DNA from 2 places in the Bacillus sp. MT94 genome. Region 2 is predicted to be linked to the other one. Evidence: riboswitches for the same ligand, from Rfam matches in the RefSeq annotation. Region 2 holds a riboswitch; the other holds the start of a gene.

Region 1 (12,218 bases), on a different contig from region 2:
GGGCCTGGAATCGGCGGATTTATTGCAGAATACGGTATACGTGTGCCGTTTTTCGTTGCAGCAGTAATTGCTTTTATAGCATGTGTGATTTCGATCTTTATTTTAAAAGAACCGTTAACGAAAGAAGAACTTGCAGAGATTTCTTCTAATACGAAAGAATCAAGTTTTATTGGGGATTTAAAGAAATCATTACATCCAATGTATGCAATTGCATTTATTATCGTATTTGTACTCGCATTCGGATTATCAGCGTATGAAACAGTGTTTAGCTTATTCTCTGATCATAAATTTGGTTTCTCGCCGAAAGATATTGCGGCAATTATTACAATTAGTTCAATCTTTGGGGTAGTTGTGCAAGTATTTATGTTTGGCAAATTGGTAGACATGTTCGGTGAGAAAGTGTTAATTCAAATATGTTTAATTGTAGGTGCAGTATTAGCATTCGTCTCAACTGTAGTCTTTAATTATTGGATTGTACTTCTCGTTACTTGCTTCATTTTCTTAGCATTTGATTTACTTCGTCCAGCTTTAACGACATTTTTATCAAAAGCAGCCGGAAAAGAGCAAGGATTCGTCGCTGGTATGAACTCGACTTATACGAGTTTAGGAAATATCGCAGGACCAGCGATGGGCGGAATATTATTTGATATGAATATTCATTATCCATATGCATTTTCAGGCGTTGTTTTAATAGTTGGTCTCGGCATTACATTTATGTGGAGAGAGAAACAGTTGGCTGAAAGTTTTGCGAAGTAATAAAACCCCTTACGACGGTAAGGGGTTTTTGTTTTATCCTGATTAAAGTTTCATTTTATAAGCTTAATCCAAACCGTTTTAATTCAATAAAAATCCCCTCTAATTGCTTTCCTTTATCCGTTAATGTGTACTCTACACGAGGCGGAACTTCTGGATATACTTTTCTCGTTATAATGCCTTGAGACTCTAATTCTTTTAGTCGAAGCGATAATGTTTTTGGACTAATACCATCCATTGATTTTTGTAAATCACTAAAGCGTAATGTTCCTTCGATAAGAAGATCACGAATGATTAAAAACGTCCATTTTGTACTAATTACATCAAGCGTTTTAGCGATGGGACAAGGTATGCCAGGTAAACCTTTCGTTAATTCAACTGGATTTATATCGTTCATGGAACTAGCCTCCATAAAATTTTTTTGGATGAATTTGCTTTATAGTATCACAAAACTATACTTTTGGTAACTATATGAAAAAAATATCACTACTTCCATAAAGGAAGTTAGTGCATATACAATAGCAATACGAAACAAAAAGGATTTATATAAGGAGGTGGTGATTTCCATGGGGATAAAAAAGTTATTTAGATTTCTTAGTTTGTTTGTTATTTGTATTGTGCTTGTAGCATGTGGTGTGGAACAAAAAACTGAAGTTCAGTTATTAAAAGAAATGCCAAAGCCAAAAGCAATGACAATTGATCCCTCACTAAGTAAAAAAGAAGCGACAGAAATGGTTCATGCGGCGCAGCGTTTTTATGCATTTTGGGATACAGGTAAGGAGGAACTTATTCCGCAGACTGTTACTAAAGATTTCTTCGATAATACATTGCCGAAAGGGCGACCACAAGGCATTGAAGGATTAAAGTTTGCAGCGCAAAATTTTCGTAAAGTTGTGCCTGATATACATTGCGAGATTGAAGACTTATTAGTTGTTGGTGATAAAGTAACGGCCCGTCTTTCTTTTACAGGAACGCATAATGGTAAGAAAATTAATTTTTTTGCAATTGATATTTTACATGTGAAAGACGGAAAGATAACGGAAGATTGGCATTTAGAAGATAATCTTACACTACAGCAGCAACTCGGCTTAATAGCTGAAGAGTAGATCATATAGGGGAGAGAAAAACGATGAAAAATACGGTACAAAGGAAGGACGATTAAATAAAACGTTAGTAGATTATATGGTTACTGTATTAGGCGAGAATCATCATGTGAAAACAACAACGATTCAAGATGGTTACAATATTAAAGAAGAACAAGAGAAGTTTTTATGGTCTGATGTTGTGATTTATCAAACACCAATTTACTGGTTTAGTGTTCCAGGCTTATTTAAAACGTATATGGATGAAGTATATGAATACGGTTTGTTCTTTAAAGGTGCAGATGAATATGGAACAGGTGGTTTATTAAAAGAGAAAGAGTATATGTTCTCTACAACTTGGAATGCACCTGAAAAAGCATTTGGAGATAAGACGAAGTTCTTTGAAGGAGAAAGTTTAGAATCAGCGCTTAGTCATTTACACCGAGTGCAAAAGTTTCTCGGTATGAGTCCGTTAAAGAGTTTTGCTTGTTATGATGTGGTGAAGAATCCGGATATAGAGAAGTATTTAGGGAACTTGAAGAATCATTTAGAAGAAGTTATTCAATAATTAGAGTCATCCCCGTATTTAATGCGGGGATGACTCTATCCATAACTTCGCAAAATTTGCCCAGCTGAATGAATCAGTTGTTACGTTTTTTTAGGAAGGGTGATATGTTATTCTTTTTAAAACGGATCAACTTCAGCCAAATCAGGGTTAGCATTCGGATTTGTTAATAAGGTTTTCAGCTCACCTACTTCAGAGAGCGCAACGAGGATATAACCACTAATAAGGACGACGAGTCCGATGACCCTTAATGTTTGCAGTGTAATATCACGGCTATTGTTTTCGGAGTTGTCTTGGGGCGTTGAAGGTGGATTGTTATTCATAAATAAGGCTCCCATCTTTTGTATTTATATATGTGCGAAATCATTATTTAACTTATGGATAGGAATTATATAGTCATTTTCACTATATGAGAACTGCCTATGAAAAGTGATAAGGAATTTTGGGGCGAGAAAAGGGGGGAATCCAAAAGATTATTAAAACTGAACTTTTGGATTCCCCTCTTTTTATTTATCTTGCTATTTGTGGTGGTCGGATTTCCTGTAAACGACCAGTTGATGAGGGCTAATGAATCAGTGGGGGATGAATAAAACCCCACTGATTCATTATTTTCATGTAAATAAAAGGAGGTTAGTTAACCGAAGTAGTTATCCTAATATACGCAACGATTCTTCAATAAACGCTGGGATGTCCTCTGGCTGTCTACTTGTTACTAGCTGATTTTGACATACGACAACCTCTTTGTCATGAAAGTTCCCGCCGGCATTTTTCAAATCGACTTCAATAGATTTATATCCAGTTACATCGCGTCCTTCAAGTGTTTGTGCAGTGATGAGTAGCTGAGGTCCGTGACAAATAGCGAAAACAGGTTTTTCCGCATCCATAAATGCTTTACTAAAGCGAACAAAACGTTCATCGGCACGAAGTATATCTGGAGAAAATCCACCCGGTATGAAGAGGGCATCAAAGTTCTCTGGAGAAACATCATCAATACTTTTATCAATCACGACTTCACTTTTTCCTTGCTTACCGTGTACCGTTTTACCTTTTTCTGCTTCAATAGTTGTTAATTCATATCTCTTTTGTTTAAAAGCTTCTGCTGGCTCTGTGTATTCTGTGTCCTCGAAATAATCCGTTATTAAAATAGCAATTTTTTTACTCATTCTAATCCGCTCCTTATATTATATTATCGGCTCCAGAATCTTCCTTGGGCAATGCCTTCTATAAATGATTCAATTGAAGTATTTGTTAAGTTGTAAACTCCTGCTCCATCCAGTTTAATCTTACTATGGTCCAAAGCATGAGGATTACTAAGGACATGAGCTATCGGTTTAAAATGTTTAAAAGTAGTTTCTGCAAATTCTAAAACAGGGGGTTGAATGACAGACTCACTACTAAACACTAATACTGCATCAAAAAGGGAGGAGTCTGTTGTTGTATAAGTATCAGTTACTTTAATGGAATCATTGAACTGATAAATTTTATTATCTATGATGCTATAGTTAATTCGGTGTTGTACAAAAGTTTGAATCCATTCGGACAGAAGTGAGACGCTTGGGTCACCATTTAATAGAATTGCAACATTTTTGGAATCAGATTTAAAAATAGTATTGGACATACTTAGTGCAGGTGATTTTGCATCTGAATTTACTTCGTGATTTACCTTAGGTAAAGGAGCTCCAATAATGTTAGCGACTTCTTGTGCTAATTGACGATCGACGTGGTTTAGAAGAGCAATTACATTTGCCTTCACCATGTCTGATTTACACTTCCCAACTTCAAAGCAAAAAGCTTCTTTTATGTGCTGCTTTTCAATAGGGCTCATACTATTGTAGAAAAGTTTAGCCTGAGAATAGAAGTTAAGAAAGCTTTTACTGCGACCTCTAATTTTATGCCCATCAATCTTTTCTTGATAATGTTCATATCCTCCTTGTTCGGCTTGGACGGTTGCAGGTTGATTGTTATTTAATCCATTAGGATGATAGCTTGTTTGACCGCGATGAATCTGCATTTGATGCATACCATCACGTTGATTATTATGAAAAGGACATACAGGCTGATTAATAGGAATTTGATGGAAATTAGGGCCCCCTAAACGAGATAATTGTGTATCTGTATAGGAGAATAATCTTCCTTGCAGAAGAGGGTCATTTGAAAAATCAATACCTGGTACGACATGACCAGGGTGAAAAGCTACCTGCTCTGTTTCAGCAAAGAAGTTATCAACATTTTTGTTCAGTGTCATTTTACCAACTAATTTTACGGGAACTTCTTCTTCTGGCCATAATTTCGTTGGATCTAAAATATCAAAATCAAATTTATGTTCATCTTCTTCTGGAATTAGCTGTAATCCAAGCTCCCATTCAGGATAATCCCCTTTTTCAATTGCTTCGTATAAATCTTGACGATGAAAATCAGGATTTTTCCCGGCAATCTTTTGAGCTTCATCCCATACTAATGAATGAACCCCGAGGGTAGGTTTCCAGTGAAACTTTACGAAATGGGCTTTTCCTTCTGCGTTAATGAGTCGAAATGTGTGAACTCCAAAACCTTCCATCATTCGTAAACTACGCGGAATAGCTCGGTCGCTCATTTGCCACATGACCATATGAGTGGACTCAGGACTATGCGCAACAAAGTCCCAAAAGGTATCATGAGCGCTAGCTCCTTGAGGAATATCATTATGTGGTTCTGGTTTAACTGCATGGACAAAATCAGGAAATTTAATAGCATCTTGGATAAAGAATACTGGCATATTATTACCCACTAAATCATAGTTTCCTTCATCTGTATAAAATTTTGTGGCGAATCCGCGTACATCTCTTACTGTGTCGTTGGATCCTTTAGAACCTTGAACGGTTGAGAACCGTACAAATACAGGTGTTTTTTTTGAAGGATTAGTAAGAAAATCTGCTTTCGTATATGTTTCTAAAGATTCATAAAGCTGAAAATAACCATGAGCGCCAACCCCGCGTGCATGAACAATCCTTTCGGGAATTCGTTCGTGATCAAAATGGGTCATTTTCTCGCGAAAGTGGAAATCCTCCATTAAGGTTGGGCCTCTTAAGCCCATCTTTAAAGAAAATTCATCTTCAGCTATTTTTACCCCTTGATTTGTTGTTAAAGCATGTTTGCATTGATTGTCAGTAACGTGATGCTTCAATTGTTCCGTTTTTTTATTCACAATATAGGCCCCTCCTTTACTCTGTTAATTAATAGATACCCTTTTTATTAGGTCGTAAACATGTATTATCGTCTTTGTATGTAAAAATCATAAAATACCGGTTGTTTCAATGATTCTTGTTTGAGGAAGAAAAATAAAAAGCCAAGGAGAAAATTTATTTTCTCCTTGGCTTTTAAGATAATTCTTTTCGTTAAAATGCGGAAATTCTTTGCTTCGTTTTTGGTACAATAATAAATTTGATCCAGAGTAACCCAATAATCATAATGATAAGGCTATGTAAAAATTGACCTGTAGCAATGAGTATAACAATTGAAAATACAATGAGTTGAATGCTTAGTAATATGAAAATTAAGCTAAGAAATTGCTTCATTCTTTCTTCAGTACCAATCGGATATAATGCTACAATAATATTTCCCGAAAAATATTTCCACAGTGAACGGAGCTGCATAGAAATCATATATAGAACGATGTAAGCGCTAGCGCCTTTTACGTATATGTTTGGTATGAAATATAAGGCGAAAGCACCGATCAATCCTAAGCGAATATATATACCGAAATAATCATTTCCACGTAAAAATGCTAGTGTATGTAAGTAGAAGAAAGTTGCTCGTTTTTTATGTAATAAAGGTTCAATCCAATTTGTAAGCCATTTTCTTTTATTTACTTGTTTATTCAGTTGCGGAACATCTGTGAAAATGCTAGCAAATTGATAAAAACGAACGTTCATTTTTTCTTCTTGCTCGATTATGTAATCCCAAGGTATTCGTTTTGTAGGCTGTTTTTTCGTATATAGAAGTAGGAAAGCAAGTAGTAAGAGTAGTCCGCCCAATATGAGAACATTTGCGGAATAAAACAGCATGTAAATGATTAAGGCATTACAAGTAATACGGATGATCAGCCATATGTTTTTGTCGTGACTATCACGCCACATCCAATGTATGTACATGTTCCAAGCTTTCGTAATCATTAATACGATAAAGATTGTACACAAAAAAGGTACAGTTAATTGCAATGATTGCATAGCAAGTGGAACGAGAATAAGGAACGTAAATAACAATGGGAAAAGCTGAATGATGTAATTGTATAGAAGAGATTTTTTGAAATAAGATGTTAATTTCTCTTCTAGTGCTAGTAAATAGACAGCATCAGGTTTTTGAATAAATGTACGGATAGGGCATCTCGTTATAATGAATGTAAGTACAATCGTGATGAGTAGTAAAGATATTCCTTTAGAAGGAGATGTTTTTAGAAACTGAGCATAGTAGTATGCGCCAACGCATGAAATAAAGATAAAGCTATATAGTAAACCGTTAATCATACGTGCAAAGTATGTAATGATATTTTGAATATGTTGTTGGAAGCGACTGCTCCAAAGCGATTCGATTGACATGTTTTTCACCTCTTTGTTCTATTATATATGTTTTACAAAAGAAAAAACGAGCAAATTGCGTTATGCAACTTGCCCGTTTTTCTTTTCGTTATTTTTTTTCTGATCACGATTCATTAATGGATAGAAAGCAAATCCAATTACGAATAAACCAATTCCGAGAAGGAACGTTTTTATATCGGATGCGCCGGTTTTAATAACCCATAGTGCGTAGCAAAGTGCGATAACTGCGACTATGCCATCTGTAATTCTTGCCCGCATTTCATTTTTATATGTTTCACCAGTTGCGACTAGTTTTAACTGGAAGATTGGTGAAACGAGATATGGAATGAGGTAGGCCAGTGTTGATACGGTAATAACGAATGTATAAGCTTCCGCAATGGTTCCTGATAATGTTGAGAATAGGAACACTTGCGACATAATGTTTGTTAATCGTAATGAGTAAATTGGACTTCCTTTTTTGTTTGTTTTCGTGAAGAAGGAAGGGAAGAAACCTTCTTTTGCTGCTTGATAAGGTACTTCTGAGCTTAATAAAATCCAGCCTAAGATAGAACCGAACAGGGAAGTAAGAGCAAGTAATGCCATCAGTTTCCCACCGCCATGACCCATTGCAGCGTTTAATGCATCTGCTAATGGACGTTCAGAAGCTTGTAATTTATCAACGTGAAGTACACCCATTGTTAAAATTGTAATTCCTAAGTAAATCGCAACTGTAATAAGTAATCCCGCAACTGTTGCACGTTTTACCGTTTTTGGAGAAACAGCACGGTTTGATAAAAGAACGGCTGATTCAATTCCGATAAACGCCCAAAGCGTTGTAAGAGCCGCTAAATTTACTTGTGAAAGAAGACCGTGTGATGCACCTGATTTATCGATCATCGGTGTGTACCATTGTCCAAATTTAGAAGCTTCGAATGCAAATAACGTAACGACGATGAATAAAAGGAATCCAGTTACTTTCGTTGTTGTTGCTAAGAAGTTTAGTTTTCCAGCTCCGCTTACACCATTTGTTAATATAATATGAGTTCCCCAAAGTAAGATGGAACAAATCGTAAATGTAATTAGTTTTCCGACTTCTATGTTAAAAGAACCGATTGAAAATAGCAGTCGCGTATCTTTCATAATTGGGAAGAAGAGTGATAAATATCCCGCAAATGATGTAATGATGGCAACGTTACTTGCCCAGTTTGCAACCCAATATCCCCATACCATACTGAAACCAGCCATTTTTTTCTTTTTTGGTGTTGAGAATAAAGCATATGCATGACTTTGTGGTCCTGTCGTTAAATCAGGACGACGAATTGCTAAATTACCGAAAACAAGAGCTAGCATTAAAACACCAAATCCTGTTGTTAACCAAGCTAAAGTGACACCGAGTGGGCTTGCTGTTTGTGCCAACGTACTTGGCACCATGAAAATACCAGCGCCAACCATGTTACCGACAACGAAAGCTGTTAGTACCCAAAAGCCCCATTTTTTTTGTTGCATAGAAAATACCTCCAAAGTTAGTATAACCAAGTCAAGCGAGGAGATATGTATGTCTTCCTGAGTCAGGAAGAGAAGTCCCAAACAAAACAAAAAAAGCACGTAATCTGCCGCTACATGCTTTCTATCTTATAAGAAACCCACGACATACCTCTCGATAGCTCTCCACAAACGAAACGTTTGTGACAGTTCTGCACTTATTAAATGCAGACCCAGCAAGCGTGCATGGTGGACACGACTTACTTCGGCAACCATTCCTTTCTCATTCCTTCATCAATGCCACTACATCTCCTGAAATGATACTCTTAATGATTGCAACCTCTACCTCACCGAGATACGAATGAGGATTTAAATATTAAATTAACGTCTTTAAGAGTAACAAATGTATTTTTATACGTCAATGGATATAGTAATAATCAGATTATAGAGAAGAGTTTGTGATTAAAAAGGGGGTTAGGAGAAGATGTAACGATTATTAGTTCTGCAGAAGAAACAGCGATAGAGTTAAGTACCATTTTACAGCACAAAGGAATTTTGTCTGACAATCTGAATCCGAAGCATCGTTTTTTTACAACGGGATCTGTTTTATCATTTGAACATATTGCTGAGCGATGGCTAGGATATCACATTTCTGTAGAATGTGTGGATTTACCCGTAAAGAATGCTCGTATCTGTAATTAGACTGTATTAAAGTACTTTTTGTTCAATAAATTAGGTTAGTTGCATAAGAAGGAAAAAATGCACTTTTAATTGAAAGGATTAAGGTCATTTCAATTAAAGGGGAGATTGGATTATGGAATTATCAAGATCTCAATTATTTGCTTTAGAATATATTTCAAAATATGCAGAGAACGAAAAACGTAGGGCTAAAGCAACGATTAATCATATACTTAAAATGTCTAATATTACAGATGAAATATTTGAAGAAGCTGTCGCTAATTTAAAATCTCATGCAAGGATTGCTTTACACTTTCATCCAGACAGACTAGATTCGAATATGAAAAGAGTTGCTGAAGCACTGTTTGAGCAAGGAGTATATAAAAGTCAATTTGAAACGTTGCTATCTAATGGAAGCGTATCTGCTTACCCTGGTGGTGAACGTGACCTTTGGGAAAAGAGAATATTTGGAGGGGCATATCAATTAGAAGGCGTAACGAATGATCAACGTCCAAAATACGGAGCGCTAAATTTGATGTTACATCCAGATGGGCCGGCTCCGCGTTTTGGATCCTGTTATTTTCTCTTATCTCCAAAAGTTTCTTCGCGCTCTACATATACATATTTAGATTCACATCAAGATCCGAAAGAAAAGGGGACTTATGAGGAGTTTGATATGATTTTAGCTGCTCTTTTGGAAGAGGCATTCGTAAGAGATTTTGCAATTGGTGAAGGAAATTTGACTCCAACAATAATAATTAATCATTTATTGGCTAATCTGAAAAGGCCGTTTATAGATTTAGTAAGCAAAGAGCCAGCCCGTAATCTTAATCATTATATTGAAGCGCAGATTCATGGAGAGATTTCTCTTAAAGAAGACGTAGAGGTGCTTGTTGCAGATCCTTCATTTAAGGGTACGGATGTAGGAAGAGTTTTAGAAGAAATTTGCCTGAAGTATGCTATTGATTTGTATTGGCACATCGGTTTTGTACTTGCGGTAGACGAAGTTCCGATGGATTTTAGAGGTTCAAAAATGCCATCTTTAGCAAGACGTATTGCACGGAATCATTGTATCGATGCAAATATAATTGGCTCTGCTGTAGTGGATTTGAAACGCAATCCATTATCTTGGAGTGATCGTGGAACTTATGAAGAAGTGCTTCAGGAATTAAAATTATTATGGCATGTTTTAGTTCGATTTGGAAAACCAAATCAGAAGTAGAACGAAATACTCCGTTTTTGGAAGTATTTATATAGAAAAGAAGCTGATCTATTTATAGATCAGCTTCTTTTTATAAGATTAAACTAAGTTTAATACAGTTACTTTTTCACGTGTCATAGACTCAAGGCTCTTACGAATACCTTGTGCGCCCATACCTGAACCTTTTACACCGATGAATGGGAAGTGGTCAGGGCCGCGCTCTGTACGTCCGTTAATTTGAACAGAACCAGTTTCGATTTTGTTAGCAATTGCAAATGCTTTGTTAATGTCTTTTGTGAAGACACTTGCTTGCAGACCGAACTCTGATTTGTTAGCAATTTCAATTGCTTGCTCGTCTGAAGAAACACGGATGATTGGAAGGATTGGGCCGAATGGCTCTTCCCAAGCAACTTTCATCTCTTCTGTTACGTGATCGATTAATGTTGGGTAAATTAAGTTACGCTCACGTTTGTTACCGATAACGATTGTAGCACCTTTTTCTACAGCGTCGTCAACTAAACCTTGAACGAAGTCAGCAGACTTGTCGTCGATTAATGGAACGATTGTGCTATCTTGTTCTGGAGATCCAACTGATAGTTCAGCTACTTGTGCTTTTAATAAGCTAACAAGCTCGTCCGCTACGTTTTCGTGTACAAGTACACGTTTAATAGCTGTACAACGTTGACCAGAGTAAGAGAATGCACCGCTTACGATATGGTTTGCAGCATCTTGTAAGTCAGCATCTTCACGAACGATACCAGGATCTTTACCACCAAGTTCTAATACAAGTGGAATCATTGAAGCTTTTTTCGCTAAATGTTTACCTGTGTTTGTACCACCTGTGAACGATACCATATTGATGCCTTCGTGTTCTACTAAGTAGTCACCAATTACAGAACCGCGTCCTGTAGCTACGTTTACAAGACCTTTTGGAAGGCCAGCTTTGTGAAGTGCTTCAACCATTTTAATACCACTAATTGCACCTTGAGTTGCTGGTTTGAAAATAACAGCGTTACCCATAATTAATGCTGGTGCAAGTTTTGCAGCAGATAAGTTTACTGGGTAGTTAAATGGTGCGATTGCTAATACAACACCAAGTGGTGCGCGTTGGATGATCGCAAGTTTCGATTTCGTTCCGCCAGGGAAGCTATCGCCCATCATGCTTTCTCCGTGCATATGTAAAGCTTCTTCGATCGTGTAACGAATGAAGTCAGCTGTACGAACAACTTCTTTCTTCGCATCTTTATAGCCTTTACCGACTTCTTTCATAATGATATCGGCAATTTCATCCTGCATATTTACGAGCTCATCAGCCCATTTATATAAGTATTTTGCGCGATCTTGTAGGGAAGCTTCAGCCCATGATTTTTGAGCTTCTTTTGCAGATGCAATTGCTTCATCTACTTCTCCGCGAGTAATTGCTTGTACTTGTCCAATTACTTCGTGTAAGTATGGAGATGGAATTTCGATTGTTTCTCCTGAAGAGCTTTCTCTCCATTCTCCGTCTAAATAAAATTTGTACGTATTGCTAGTTGTCATGATTAGTCCTCCTAAAATAGCAACTTGTAAGAGTGAGTATAAGGTGATTGTAGGGGGTTTGATAACATTTTTCAAATGAAATGTTTGTGAAAACGATTTCTTATTCTTTTTTTATTTTGTATGCCCTTTCTTACAGAACATTCTTTTATTTCAAACTGATTTATTATGTCATGAACCATTTGCATTTTCGTGCATTTTACTTTATGTGTAAAAAAACAATTGACAGAATACTCAATAAAGTTGTAAGATTATAAATGGAAAATAAATGAAGGGGGTGTGCGTAATGATTGTAATTGTAAATGTAATGAGCTTAGGTCTGTTAAATGGCAGAAAACATTTATATCATTACGCAACCCGTGCGGATA
Region 2 (12,218 bases):
ATGATACAAAGTGTAAATGCGAAGATTGGACCGAATGGGAACCATTTTGCTCTATATGGTAAATCATTTAAATCTTTTCCTTGTGCGATATATGCTTTACGGAAACGGTAATGACTAATTGCAATTCCAACCCATGCGATAAAACCAGACATTCCGGATGCGTTTAATAACCAAATGTATACAACACCATCACCGAATAAAGAAGCAATGAAAGCAATACTCCCAACAATTGACGTTACGATTAACGCGTTAACAGGTACACCGCGGCTATCTAATTTACCAAGAAACTTTGGTGCTTTTCCTTGGCGAGCTAAATCCCAAAGCATACGAGTTGATGCATACATACCAGAGTTACCAGCAGATAGTACAGCAGTTAAAATAACAGCGTTCATAACAGAAGCAGCAAAGGCAACGCCCGCTTTTTCAAAAATAAGTGTAAACGGACTTACTGTAACATCACTTGCAGCAAGGCTTTCAGTTGTATAAGGAATTAATAAACCGATAACGAGAATCGCAAGGATATAGAATAAAAGAATACGCCAAAAGATTGAACGAATTGCTTTTGGGATATTACGTTCTGGATCAGACGTTTCACCAGCAGCTACTCCTAATAGTTCAGTTCCTTGGAATGAGAAACCAGCTGCCATAAACACACCGATAATTGCCATGATACCGCCGTTAAATGGTGCATCTGCAACAGTGAAGTTTTTAAATCCAACCGTTTCACCGCCCATAATTCCAAAAATCATCATGAAACCAACAATTAAAAAGATAATAATCGTAACTACTTTAATAAGTGCGAACCAATATTCAGATTCACCAAACCCTTTAACAGATAAATAGTTTAAAAGGAAAATAATAGCTAAACATAATCCGCTCCAAATAAGAGAAGGGGTATCTGGGAACCAAAATTTCATAATTAATGTTACGGCTGCAAGTTCAGCAGCAATCGTAATTGCCCAGTTATACCAATAGTTCCATCCAAGTGCAAAGCCAAGTGATGGATCAACAAATTTTGTTGCATACGTGCTAAAAGATCCAGTAACAGGCATGTAAGCTGCAAGTTCAGCTAAGCTTGTCATTAAAAAATAAACCATAATTCCAATTGCGGCGTATGCAATTAATGCGCCACCAGGTCCAGCTGTATGGATGACACCACCGCTGGCAAGAAATAGTCCGGTACCAATTGTACCACCGAGAGAAATCATCGTAAGGTGACGAGATTTTAATCCGCGTTTTAATTCACCTTGTCCTTGTGTAGTTTGCGTTTTAGAGGTAGATTGATTTGTTGCGCTATTCATGTTCAACACTCCTTTTCTTGTAGGTTAGGAAGGAGCGGGGGAGAAAAATACAAAAAACCGCCAAAGGAATTTGGCGGAACGTTTCACAAATAACCACCCCATCATACCCTTCCGTTAAGATAGCACCCCACGTTTACACGGTAATTTTGTAAACGTGACAGTTCTGTTCCTTTCGGAGACAGCCCCAGCTCATATTTCCAGAGAAGAAATATAAACTTCGGCAACTTTTCCTTTCAAACGGAGTCAGCTGACATTCTCTGTGTCTCGTCCGTTTTACTATTAAAAGTCGCAACCTCTACCTCATCGGATTGATGAGGATTTATATATTGCTAAGATTTTTAATATATGGCAATTGTAATGACTTTCTGAATATATTGCAAGATATTTTGTTAGGAAAAGTCAAAAAATATCGGTTATTGTATAGGAAACGCTTGCAAAACTCCACCCGAACCTACTATTATGTAGCAATAAGCAAAGAAAAAATTGTTATACAAATGTTTCGCAAAAAATATTGAAAAACCCTCTAAATTAAAAGAAAATTCAGAAAAATATAATTCGACATAACTATCAAAAGAGGATTATTCCTTAAATTCGTTTCAAAGAATAAGTATAAATTTAACGAATAGGATGAATATTCTTTTTATTTTTAGTAAAATTGAGGTATTGTTTAATTGAAAAGGGGAAATCAATATGAAATTAGAAACAGAAAGGCTCTATATAGTGCCGTGTACAGAAGAGAGAATTCAAATTGCTAACGAGCAAGGATACAATAGCGGTCCGCATATTGTAGGGCATGTAAAGAATGTAAAACAAGATGCAGCTATATTACCATGGGGCGCGTGGTATGTTCTTCGGAAAGAAGATGATAGCGTTATAGGTGATATTGGGTTTAAAGGGAAACCAAACGAGAATCAAACAGTGGAAATTGGCTATGGATTTATTGAGAAATATTGGAATAAGGGCTATGCAACAGAAGCTGTAAGAGAACTAATCGATTGGGCTTTCAAAACAGGAGAGGTAGAAACAATAATTGCAGAGACACTTCTAGATAATTATAGTTCGATTCGTGTTTTAGAAAAGTTACATATGAAGAGAGTAAATGCTACAGAAACGATGATTAATTGGAAAATAGAAAAATAAAAAATACCGCTCTAAATTGGGCGGTATTTCTTATAGTTATGGTAGCATTTGCTTCTGATCATTTGGATACTCAGCCGTTGATGCGTTAGGACGATTGGAATGATTTCGAACAGCAATGAAAATAGAAATAATAACGACAAGACCAACTGCAACGTAAGAAAGTGAAATAATAGTTGGATCCACTTTAAATGTAGTAAGCAGTGTACGTATATTCGTAAAGATAATAAGACCGCCAACTAATACCCCAAGTAAATGTGCTGGAACGATACGAACTAACCATGCAGCAATTGGAGCTGCGACAATACCGCCAAGCATTAAGGCAAATACCCAAACCCAGCTTACTTGTTCCCAGCCAAGTGAGATGAAGAAGCCAATTGTTGCAGCGAGTGAAACAGGAAATTCACTCGTATCTACAGATCCAATAACTTTTCTAGCTTCATTTCCTCTTGCTAGAAGAACAGGCGTCGTAATCGGCCCCCAACCACCGCCACCAGTTGAATCAACGAATCCAGCGAATAAACCAAGCGGCACAAGTTGTTTTGCAGACATACGCTTATTTGAAGTGACAATTTGTTTTTGAATGATGAATCGTAATAAAATATAAACCCCTAAAGTAAATAAAAATACGGAAATGTACGGTTTGATTACATCGCCAGGCAAATTACTTAAAAAACATGCCCCAACAAATGCGCCGATTGCCCCAGGTAATGTAAGCCTGGAAACTGTATATTTATCAACGTTTCCAAATTTGATATGAGCTGCGCCAGAAGCTGCAGTTGTAACGACTTCAGCTAAATGAACCGATGCGGAAGCTACAGCCGGTGCAATACCAAACATTAATAATAGTGAAGTAGACGTTACCCCATACGCCATTCCAAGTGCTCCATCGATCAATTGAGCGAAAAATCCAATAATAGCAAAGACAATTAATTTTTGCATAAATAATCCCCCTGTAATAATAAATGAAAAAGACACTTTTCCCGTATGAGAAAAGTGCCTTTGGTTTTTCCAATCAGCAATAATTAAATTTGTTTCATTATAATACATATTAATCGTATAAATCAACTAGGTTTTAAAGTTTTTGAATTGAATGAAAGAAAAATAAAATATACAATAAAAGGATGGAGAGAAAGGGGAGAAAGACATGTTACGATTTGATCATCTCGTTCACACAGTTCATGGTACACCGGAGGAAGCGGCAAAACAAATGCAGGAACTTGGATTTCATACTGTATTAGGCGGAGAGCATACGAACTGGGGTACTTGGAATAGTTTAAGTTATTTTGACTTATCATACATAGAATTTTTGGCAGTTCAACATGAAGAAAAAGCGAAAGAAGCAGAAAACCCATTAGTACAAGAAACAGTGGTGAAACTACAAAATGGAGAAGGAATGCTACAAATCGCAATCCGAACAGATGCAATTGAGGAGCTAGCAGTTAACTTTAAGAAGCACGGCTTACATACGATAGGGCCATTTGAAGGGAAACGCATGAGAAAAGATGGCCGGCTTTTAGAATGGAAAATGTTATTTGTTAAGCAAGAAGAGAACGGACCGAAATTACCTTTCTTTATACAGTGGAATGAAACGGATGAAGAAAGAAGAAACGATTTACGTAACAGTGGGACGATTACTGAACATAAAAACAAAGTACAACAAATTGAAACGATTCATTACGCAGTGAAAAACGTTCGAGAAACAGTGCGGAAATGGAAAGAAGTAATGGGACTATCTACAAGCTCAGTTGTGAAAAATGAAAACTGGAATGCTGAGTGTCAAAGTGTAGTATTTGGAGATATTCATGTGCAGTTTTGTGAACCGATTGGAGAAGGGCTAGTACTAGAACATTTGAATAAGAATGGTGAAAATCCATTTGCAGTAGAGTTTACAGGTGGAAATAAAAGAGAGCATGAAGTGCTAGGTAGTTTGTACATATATTAATAGAGGTGAATGTTGTGGAAGAAATCCTCAGAGAGATAGAGAGAATACTAGAATGGCCTCGTATGTTAAAAGCGACTGTTATTTCAAAAGGCTTTTCATTCGATGAGAAATATAAAATTGAATTAGAGAGTGGGGCCTCGTATTTTATTAAAGTATGCGATTCATCATATTTTGAACGGAAGCAGGAAGAATATGAATATATGCAGCAGCTAGATTCTTTACATATTCCTATGCCAAAATTAATTCATTTTATTAGTCTTACTAAATTCAATAAATGTGTACAAGTTTTTGAATGGATTGATGGATTAGATGGTGAAGATATATTAAGAACGTTGTCTACAGAAGAGCAGTATAGGGCTGGAAAAAAGGCTGGAGAAGTACTAAAAAAGATTCATTTAGTTGAAAAAGAAGATAAAAGTAATTCATGGGAAATGTCTATATGGAGTAAATATGAGAGATACTTAGAAGCGTTGAAAGAATATGAAGTAGACTTTTTTCGTTTAAATACAGTGATAGATTTTGTAGGAAATCATAAAGATTTATTAAAAAATCGTCCCATCGTATTTTTACATGACGATTTTCATCCGGCTAATATAATGATTGACCAAAATGAGTTTCGGGCTGTCATTGATTTTGCTAGATTCGATATTGGTGATCCTATTCATGATTTTTATAAAGTAGCACTATTTACAACGAATATAAGCAAACCATTTGCGGTTGGACAAGTTCACGGTTATTGCGGAGGAGAACCTGATCTACATTTTTGGAAACTGTACTCATTATATGCAGCAATGATATTCCCGGCTGATATCGTATGGACAAACCGAAGCACACCATATTTATTAGATGATATGAAGGAAAGATTAAATGGAATTTTAGAAGATCATAATGATTTTTCATCCTATATTCCAAAATGGTATCAATCAAGCGAATTTAATAAATAAAGGAGTAATTTATATGGATAAAATAGCAGTAATTTCAGATATTCACGGTAATATTCAAGCATTAGAATCCGTGTTGAATGATATTAAATTAAGAGGAATCGAGCGCATTATTTGTCTTGGAGATTTAGTAGGAAAAGGACCTCATTCCAGTGAAGCAATTGAAATCATTCGTAAAGAATGTGAAGTAGTCGTAATGGGAAACTGGGATGATTTTATTACAAAGCCGACTGAATTTGAAGCATTAAAATGGCATCAAAAACAATTATCAGAAGAACAAAATGACTATTTAAGAAGCTTACCATTTTCAATCGAGTTTTATATGAGTGGAAAACTCATTCGTATGTTCCACGCTTCACCGAGAAGTTTGTATGAAAGAATTCAACCACACGCTTCAAGAGAAGAGCGTATTAGTATGTTCGAAAATAGTGATTTGACTGAAAATATAGAAGGGGAAAGAAAACCAGATGTCGTTTGTTACGGTGATGTTCACCAAGCGTTCGTTCAAAATTTCAGAGGGAAAACGTTATGTAATGCTGGTAGCGTAGGAAACCCACTTGAAATAACACAAGCTTCCTATTTAATATTTGAAGGGACTTACAATGAAAAAGAAGCAGCAAGTTTTTCTATCCAACTCGTACGAGTACCGTATGATATTGAATTAGCTATCAGACTAGCAGAAGAACTCGAAATGCCAGAAATTGCAGAATACAAACAAGAATTACGGACTGCACTGTATCGAGGATTTAAGGGGAAATAAGGAGAAATATAAATCAATATTTGTTGTTTATAATTATGTTATGTAGACTAATTACAGGGGAGATATTAGATGGATAAAAAAGAGAATCCGAACGATTGGCCTGTATGGGCGAATGAGTCAGTAGAGATAGTTAGTGCAAATCCTGATTGGCAAGATAAAGGCCGATGTGAAGAACAGCAACTATATGAACTGCTTGCTCCTCTCGGTATAAGCAAAGTAATACATATAGGAAGTACATCCATACCTGATTTACCTGCAAAACCTATCATTGATCTAATGGCTGAAATAGACTCATTTGAAAGAGTACTAGATATTTCAGCTACATTGGCCATATATAATTGGCATTATGTAAGCCCAGAATTAGATGAAAGACCTTGGAGAAGGTTCTTTGTGAAAGTTAAGAATAATAGGCGTGTAGCTCACCTGCATTTGATGGTTAAAGGAACTGAGCGATGGGAGCAACAACTTTTATTTCGCAACCACTTACGAGAAAATCCACAATTAGTTTATGAGTATTCAAATCTTAAACAAGATTTAGCTAAAAAATTTAAACAAGATAGAGAAGCATACACAAAAGCTAAAACAGAATTTATTAAACAAGTTCTAAAATGATACAACCTTGGATTGTAACTATGTTTGAATACAAAAGAAAAAACAAACTTTATTTTATAACTTAAACTTACATGAAAGGCATGTAAACAAAGTGATAGACTGCGATATTTTAATGTATTTCCTTTTATTTATTAGGATAAATTATATATAATTGAATCAAGTTCATATAAGGATAGGCAATTACAGGGGATAAGGCGAAAATATGTTAAAAAACGCAAAAAGGGGACAAGAAATATAATGAATGAAGTACTAGAACTAAAAGAAGAACTACTACAAATTAAAAATAACAATTATGCTGTACCAAAAGACGTAGATGCATATCCATATGCGCAGTGGATGCTAGATTATATCGGATCACCTGATGCTGAACTGCGTGATGATTTGATATATAGTACGCTTCACAAATGGATTACAAATGATGTATTTAGACAAAAAGAGTTAAGAGGATTAATGTTACAAGCAATTAGTCCTGATTATTTATTTTATAAAATTGGTGAAAAGGGAACAGACTCTGTATTTAAACGTGCATTCTCCGTATTAATTCCACCACTTATTTTATCTGTTCATGAAAGAGAACCGTTGTTATCGGAAGAACAATTGTACAGTGTGGCAGAACAAGTGTTGGAATATGTATATTTAGAAGAAGATGTAAGGGGCTACGTAGAAGGAAAAGGCTGGGCACACTCTACTGCACATGCAGCAGATGCGCTCGATGCGTTAGCACGTACAATTCAAAATCGTGAGTTTTCATATGCGATTCTTGCGGCTGTTCGTCAGAAGGTTCGATTGAGTGATTACGTATATGTACACTTTGAGGATGAGAGATTAGTAAAGCCAATTATGTCGTTACATAACCAAAAGCTTTTAACTGAAGAAGAGTGGAGCAATTGGTTACATAGTATAGCAACTGTTGAAGACATCCGACATCCGCAGCATGCTATTTTAGTACAAAATATTAGAGCTTTCTTAAGAAGTTTATATTTTAGAGTTTTAGAGACAGAGGGTAGCACATCCTTTACAGATGATATATTGGAGACTTTGAAAGGGTTGCGTAGGTATTAAAAATACGTTTTTCTAAGAGAAAAGTACATAAAACCACTACCTCCCAACCATACTAATAAAATGTGTTGGAGGTGAGTTTTATGGACAAAAAAGACTTTGAAAAAGTGTATAATGATTATTTACATCAAGGAGAAGAGCAAGCTCAATTTGAAATAGCTCAGGAAGTTACTTCAGGAGCAGAACAAATTGTTGCCGTTCGTAAAAATGATGATGGAGATTTAATAGCGTTTAAAACAAGTAGCGGGAGAGAGTTAGATTATATGACTGCTCTTAATGAAGCAAAATCAGGGAAGTTAGCTCATGTGGACGTATTTCATAAGTATGGCAGAGATATTATACGTAGTGAACCGGATGGAATAAAAGAAAATAACTTAGATAATTTACCTTCATTTTAAACGGGTAAACCTCAAGAAGAGAATGTACATTACGATATTCTCTTCTTTGTTTTGCGAAGTTTTCCTAGCAAATAGACGATTCATTTTTAAAGTGAGATCATACTTTTAAAGAGTGCTCTAAATTTCTCTTTATCTTCTGCTGTAAATGGTTTCGGTCCCTTTGTACGTTTACCACTTTTTCGAACCATTGCACTTAAATATCGTGTTTGTAACAATTGTTCAATGTTATCATTCGTATACTTATAGCCTTTATGGTGTAGAACGATACAGCCTTTTGCTAAAGCGAGCGAAGCAAGACCGTAATCTTGTGTTACGATTAAATCTTCTTTTTTTGCTAACTGCATAATTCGGTAATCTGCAGCATCTGCTCCAGAATCAACATAAATTGTTTCGACACCTTTTGGCTGCTCTGCATTAGAATAATGTGAAAAACTAGTAACGAGGGTAACAGGAATTTCCACATTCGTAGCCTCAAAAATAATCACATCTTTTACAGGACAAGCATCTGCATCAACGTAAATCTTCATTTTATCACTCCTATAAATAGGTTCGAGTTGATAATAATGGTAGATTTAGGTTTTGTCAAACGAGAAAGCTTTATTTAAAGTTATTTTCACATACCAAAATAGCCTGGCGTAAACGAGAAATACCTTCCGCAATTTGATCAATATCCACTTTTCCATAAGATAAACGTATATAACCATCTTTCGCACCGAAAATACTACCTGGCATAAAAGCAATTTCTTGTTTTAAACTTTGCATAATGAGTTGTTTTTCGTTTATAGGTTCTTTTAATTTCCCCCAAATGTATATACCACCAGTAGGGTTTGAAAAAGAGATTTTATCATGAAGTTGCTCGTTTAGGGCACGAACGATAACGTCTCTTTTTTCTGCTAATTGTTTTCGTAACGGTACGATATGAGACTGAAATGGTACGGTTTCGAAAAATTGCTGCATAAGCCACTGCGGGAAAATACTCATTCCTAATTCCATTTGGTGCCGTGCGTCTGACAATCGCTCTACGACAGACTGTGGGGCGACAAGCCAACCGACTCGTAATCCTGGCGCAATCATTTTTGATAAAGAATGTACATAAATGACAGTTCCGTTTTCATCTATTGATTTCAAAGTAGGACAAGGTTGTTTCTTTTCTAGCGTCAGCAAACTAGAGGGATCATCTTCAACGATTGCAATTCGTAAATCTGCGCAAAGTGATAATAGTTTTTTTCTACGGTTTGGATGAAGCATCGTCCCCGTAGGATTTTGGAAGTTTGGATTTAAAAAGATCATTTTAATACGGTGTTTTCTATATAACTCCTGTACATCATTTGGATTAATACCATGTTCATCGACAGGTAACGGGAAAATACGAATACCTGCTGATTGGAATAACGGCAAGGAATAACAGTGTGAAGGACTTTCGAAAGCAACAGCATCACCTGGATTTAATAAACATTGCACGATAAGGTGAAGTGCTTGCTGTGCGCCAGATGTAATCATAATGGATTGTTCAGTCGCCTCAACTTTTAAATATTCCTTCATATATTTTACGACCGCTTGTCTTAGCGGGAGATAGCCTTGCGGATGATCGTAACTTAATGAATGCGTTAACGGTTGTTCACGTAAAATCGCTTGTAGTTGATCGTGGGGATAAAGATTACAACCGAGCTCTCCGTTTGCAAAATCAATAATATTTTCATTTTGTTGTACTTCTGCCCGAATATGGCGAAGTAGTGGTAAGTTTGGTAAAAAAGTACCACCTTCTACGAAATTTCTCCAGTTCGGCGTTAATGTTGGAGAAACACCCCACATATGTGTACTCACTCGTGTTCCTTTACCAGTCGTACTCTCTACAATTCCCATAGCACGTAGTTCATTATAAGCAGTCGTTACTGTACTTCTGTTTACATTTAACTGCGTAGCTAATTTCCGTTCTGAAGGGAGGAAGCTTCCTGGAGGAAGTTCTCCATATGTAATACGTTTTTCAATAAAGTCAACAACTTGCTGATAAATAGGGATTTTACTGTCACTATCTAGTTTCCATTCCATAAAAAACGCCTCCGTATCTCTTATATACATCAAGTATAGCAAATTGGCTGGGTAAAAAAACAGCCAATTGGACGGTGTTATATCCAGCCAATTTTACTATGCTAAATAGGGAAGGGGAGATTCGGATGAAACGATGGCAAATGGAATGGCTCCTAGTATCAGTTGCATTAGTATGGGGAGCAAATTATACAATAGGAAAGTATGGAGTGGCATTTATGTCATCCATTCAATTTAATAGTTTACGATTTTTAGTAGCATCACCGGTATTATTACTTATCACTTTTATGATGGAACGCTCATTACGTATTGAAAGAAAAGATTGGTTACGATTAGTAGCAGTCGGTATCGTTGGTACAACAATGTATCAAACGATGTTTATGCTATCTGTGAAATATACTTCAGCAACAAACGCCTCATTATTAATTGCAATGTCACCTATTTTTACAGGGATATTAGCAGTATTGCACAAACAAGAACGTTTTTCGATGAAAGTACAAATTGGTTCAATAGTGGCCTTTGTTGGTGCAGCATTCGTTTTATTAACAGGGCATACAGGAGGAGCTACTTACGAATATGCGTGGCTCGGAAACATAATTGGATTAGTCGCAGCGATTGCGTGGGGATGGTACCCAATATTAGCGCAACCTCTTATAACAAAATATTCCGCAATGAGAGTCACATCTTGGTCAACTTTAATTGGAATTGTACCTCTCGTTGTATATTGTTTATTCAACGTAAATACATTAACGTGGCCAGTAGACATGCCAAGCTGGGGGTCTCTAGCATATTCAATCGTCTTCGCGACAATCTTCGGACTTGCAATGTGGTATGTCGGTATTAGTAAAATAGGCTCAACGAAAGTAATGGTTTATATGTATCTTGTACCATTGTTCGCAGTTATCTTCGCGGCAGTAACTATCGGAGAGCAAATCAACATGATGCAACTCGTTGGCGGACTTATAATCTTTATCGGTTTATATGTTGTAAAAAAGGGTGGAATTCAAAAGCCAGCTCTCAATTTGAAAAAAGTAAGTTAACAATAAAAAGGATCTCTTTCATATAGAAGGAGATCCTTTTGGTTTTTGTAATAAAAGCGCTTGTTCAACAGCCCATTTTTGATGATCATGAATGAGAAGCTCTACAGCAAGTAAAGGAGACATCCACCGCAAAACATGATCTTCCTCACAGTTTTCAGTTTGTGTCTGCACCATGTGCGCAATATAAAAGAACCCATCGTTTAAATAATAAGTATCTTCTTTTTCCGCATAAAAATATCGCATTGCATTACCGATATATTGATTAATTTCAATTACCCATCCTAATTCCTCTAGTAGTTCACGATGTAAGCATTCATCTTTTGTTTCGGTACCTTCCATACCGCCACCAGGTAAAAAATAACGGTCTCCTTTTTGGATAATAGCAATGTTTGAAGAAGTTGAGTTAAAAATAATTGCATAACAACTAGGCCGTAATACATATGCTCAGTAGGCTTTTTATAACCAAAAATAAGTTTAGATATCATAAAACACGTCACCTCTCTATAAAATACATAAAAGGAATAATAAGGTAAAAATAGAATTGTATAAGTATAATCTTACGAGATTGGAGTGATAACAAAATGATAAATCGAAAGTGTTCGCGCTGTAAAGAAATTACAGGTACATTGCACGGTGGTAAAAAAATTAAGGAAGAATTTCTATGTGAGGACTGTTTGCAAAAAGGAATTGCGAGTGGAGAAATCGAATTATCACAAGTGGAAGAAAAACAAACTTCGTATCTTTCTATAAAAATATTAAAAATAATGAGTGTGATTTATTTAATAGGATCTATTTTAATGGCTTTTTCAACTGGTCCATTTATACATAATCTGGGGTTTGATGAAATGTCCATTTCAGGATCAGAATTAGGTTTAATAAGTATTGTTATGCTAGGTTCTATATTTCAGTCAGTTCTCGTATTTTGCGGGATATGGGTATTTATCCTATTAGTAGAAACAGTCATTAAAATTTATGAAAA

The links. A riboswitch is a leader RNA that binds a small molecule or an ion and turns the genes downstream of it on or off. The one in region 2 is predicted to bind lysine.
Region 1: another riboswitch for lysine. It lies ahead of AC1Q51_RS14535 (amino acid permease); the one in region 2 lies ahead of AC1Q51_RS19245 (amino acid permease).

What each region holds. Positions count from the first base shown of each region.
Region 1 covers NZ_JBXAEZ010000003.1:555,425-567,642, reverse strand. The annotation lists gene AC1Q51_RS14580 (MFS transporter) at 1-756, shown strand, start outside; gene AC1Q51_RS14575 (winged helix-turn-helix transcriptional regulator) at 812-1,150, opposite strand; gene AC1Q51_RS14570 (ester cyclase) at 1,320-1,859, shown strand; gene AC1Q51_RS14565 (NAD(P)H-dependent oxidoreductase) at 1,849-2,403, shown strand; gene AC1Q51_RS14560 (hypothetical protein) at 2,520-2,723, opposite strand; gene AC1Q51_RS14555 (hypothetical protein) at 2,823-2,990, shown strand; gene AC1Q51_RS14550 (type 1 glutamine amidotransferase domain-containing protein) at 3,048-3,563, opposite strand; gene AC1Q51_RS14545 (catalase) at 3,587-5,584, opposite strand; gene AC1Q51_RS14540 (ABC transporter permease) at 5,775-6,974, opposite strand; gene AC1Q51_RS14535 (amino acid permease) at 7,035-8,459, opposite strand; lysine riboswitch at 8,607-8,788, opposite strand; partial or broken gene AC1Q51_RS14530 (glutamate racemase) at 8,898-9,137, shown strand; gene AC1Q51_RS14525 (DUF3626 domain-containing protein) at 9,250-10,335, shown strand; gene gapN (NADP-dependent glyceraldehyde-3-phosphate dehydrogenase) at 10,414-11,853, opposite strand.
Region 2 covers NZ_JBXAEZ010000005.1:199,931-212,148, reverse strand. The annotation lists gene AC1Q51_RS19245 (amino acid permease) at 1-1,301, opposite strand, end outside; lysine riboswitch at 1,414-1,607, opposite strand; gene AC1Q51_RS19240 (GNAT family N-acetyltransferase) at 1,992-2,441, shown strand; gene AC1Q51_RS19235 (sulfite exporter TauE/SafE family protein) at 2,478-3,380, opposite strand; gene AC1Q51_RS19230 (VOC family protein) at 3,586-4,383, shown strand; gene AC1Q51_RS19225 (aminoglycoside phosphotransferase family protein) at 4,398-5,327, shown strand; gene AC1Q51_RS19220 (metallophosphoesterase family protein) at 5,341-6,084, shown strand; gene AC1Q51_RS19215 (GrpB family protein) at 6,154-6,696, shown strand; gene AC1Q51_RS19210 (DUF2785 domain-containing protein) at 6,934-7,758, shown strand; gene AC1Q51_RS19205 (DUF3892 domain-containing protein) at 7,839-8,153, shown strand; gene AC1Q51_RS19200 (YaiI/YqxD family protein) at 8,240-8,680, opposite strand; gene pdxR (MocR-like pyridoxine biosynthesis transcription factor PdxR) at 8,751-10,202, opposite strand; gene AC1Q51_RS19190 (DMT family transporter) at 10,328-11,239, shown strand; partial or broken gene AC1Q51_RS19185 (NUDIX hydrolase) at 11,258-11,724, opposite strand; gene AC1Q51_RS19180 (DUF3980 domain-containing protein) at 11,821-12,218, shown strand, end outside.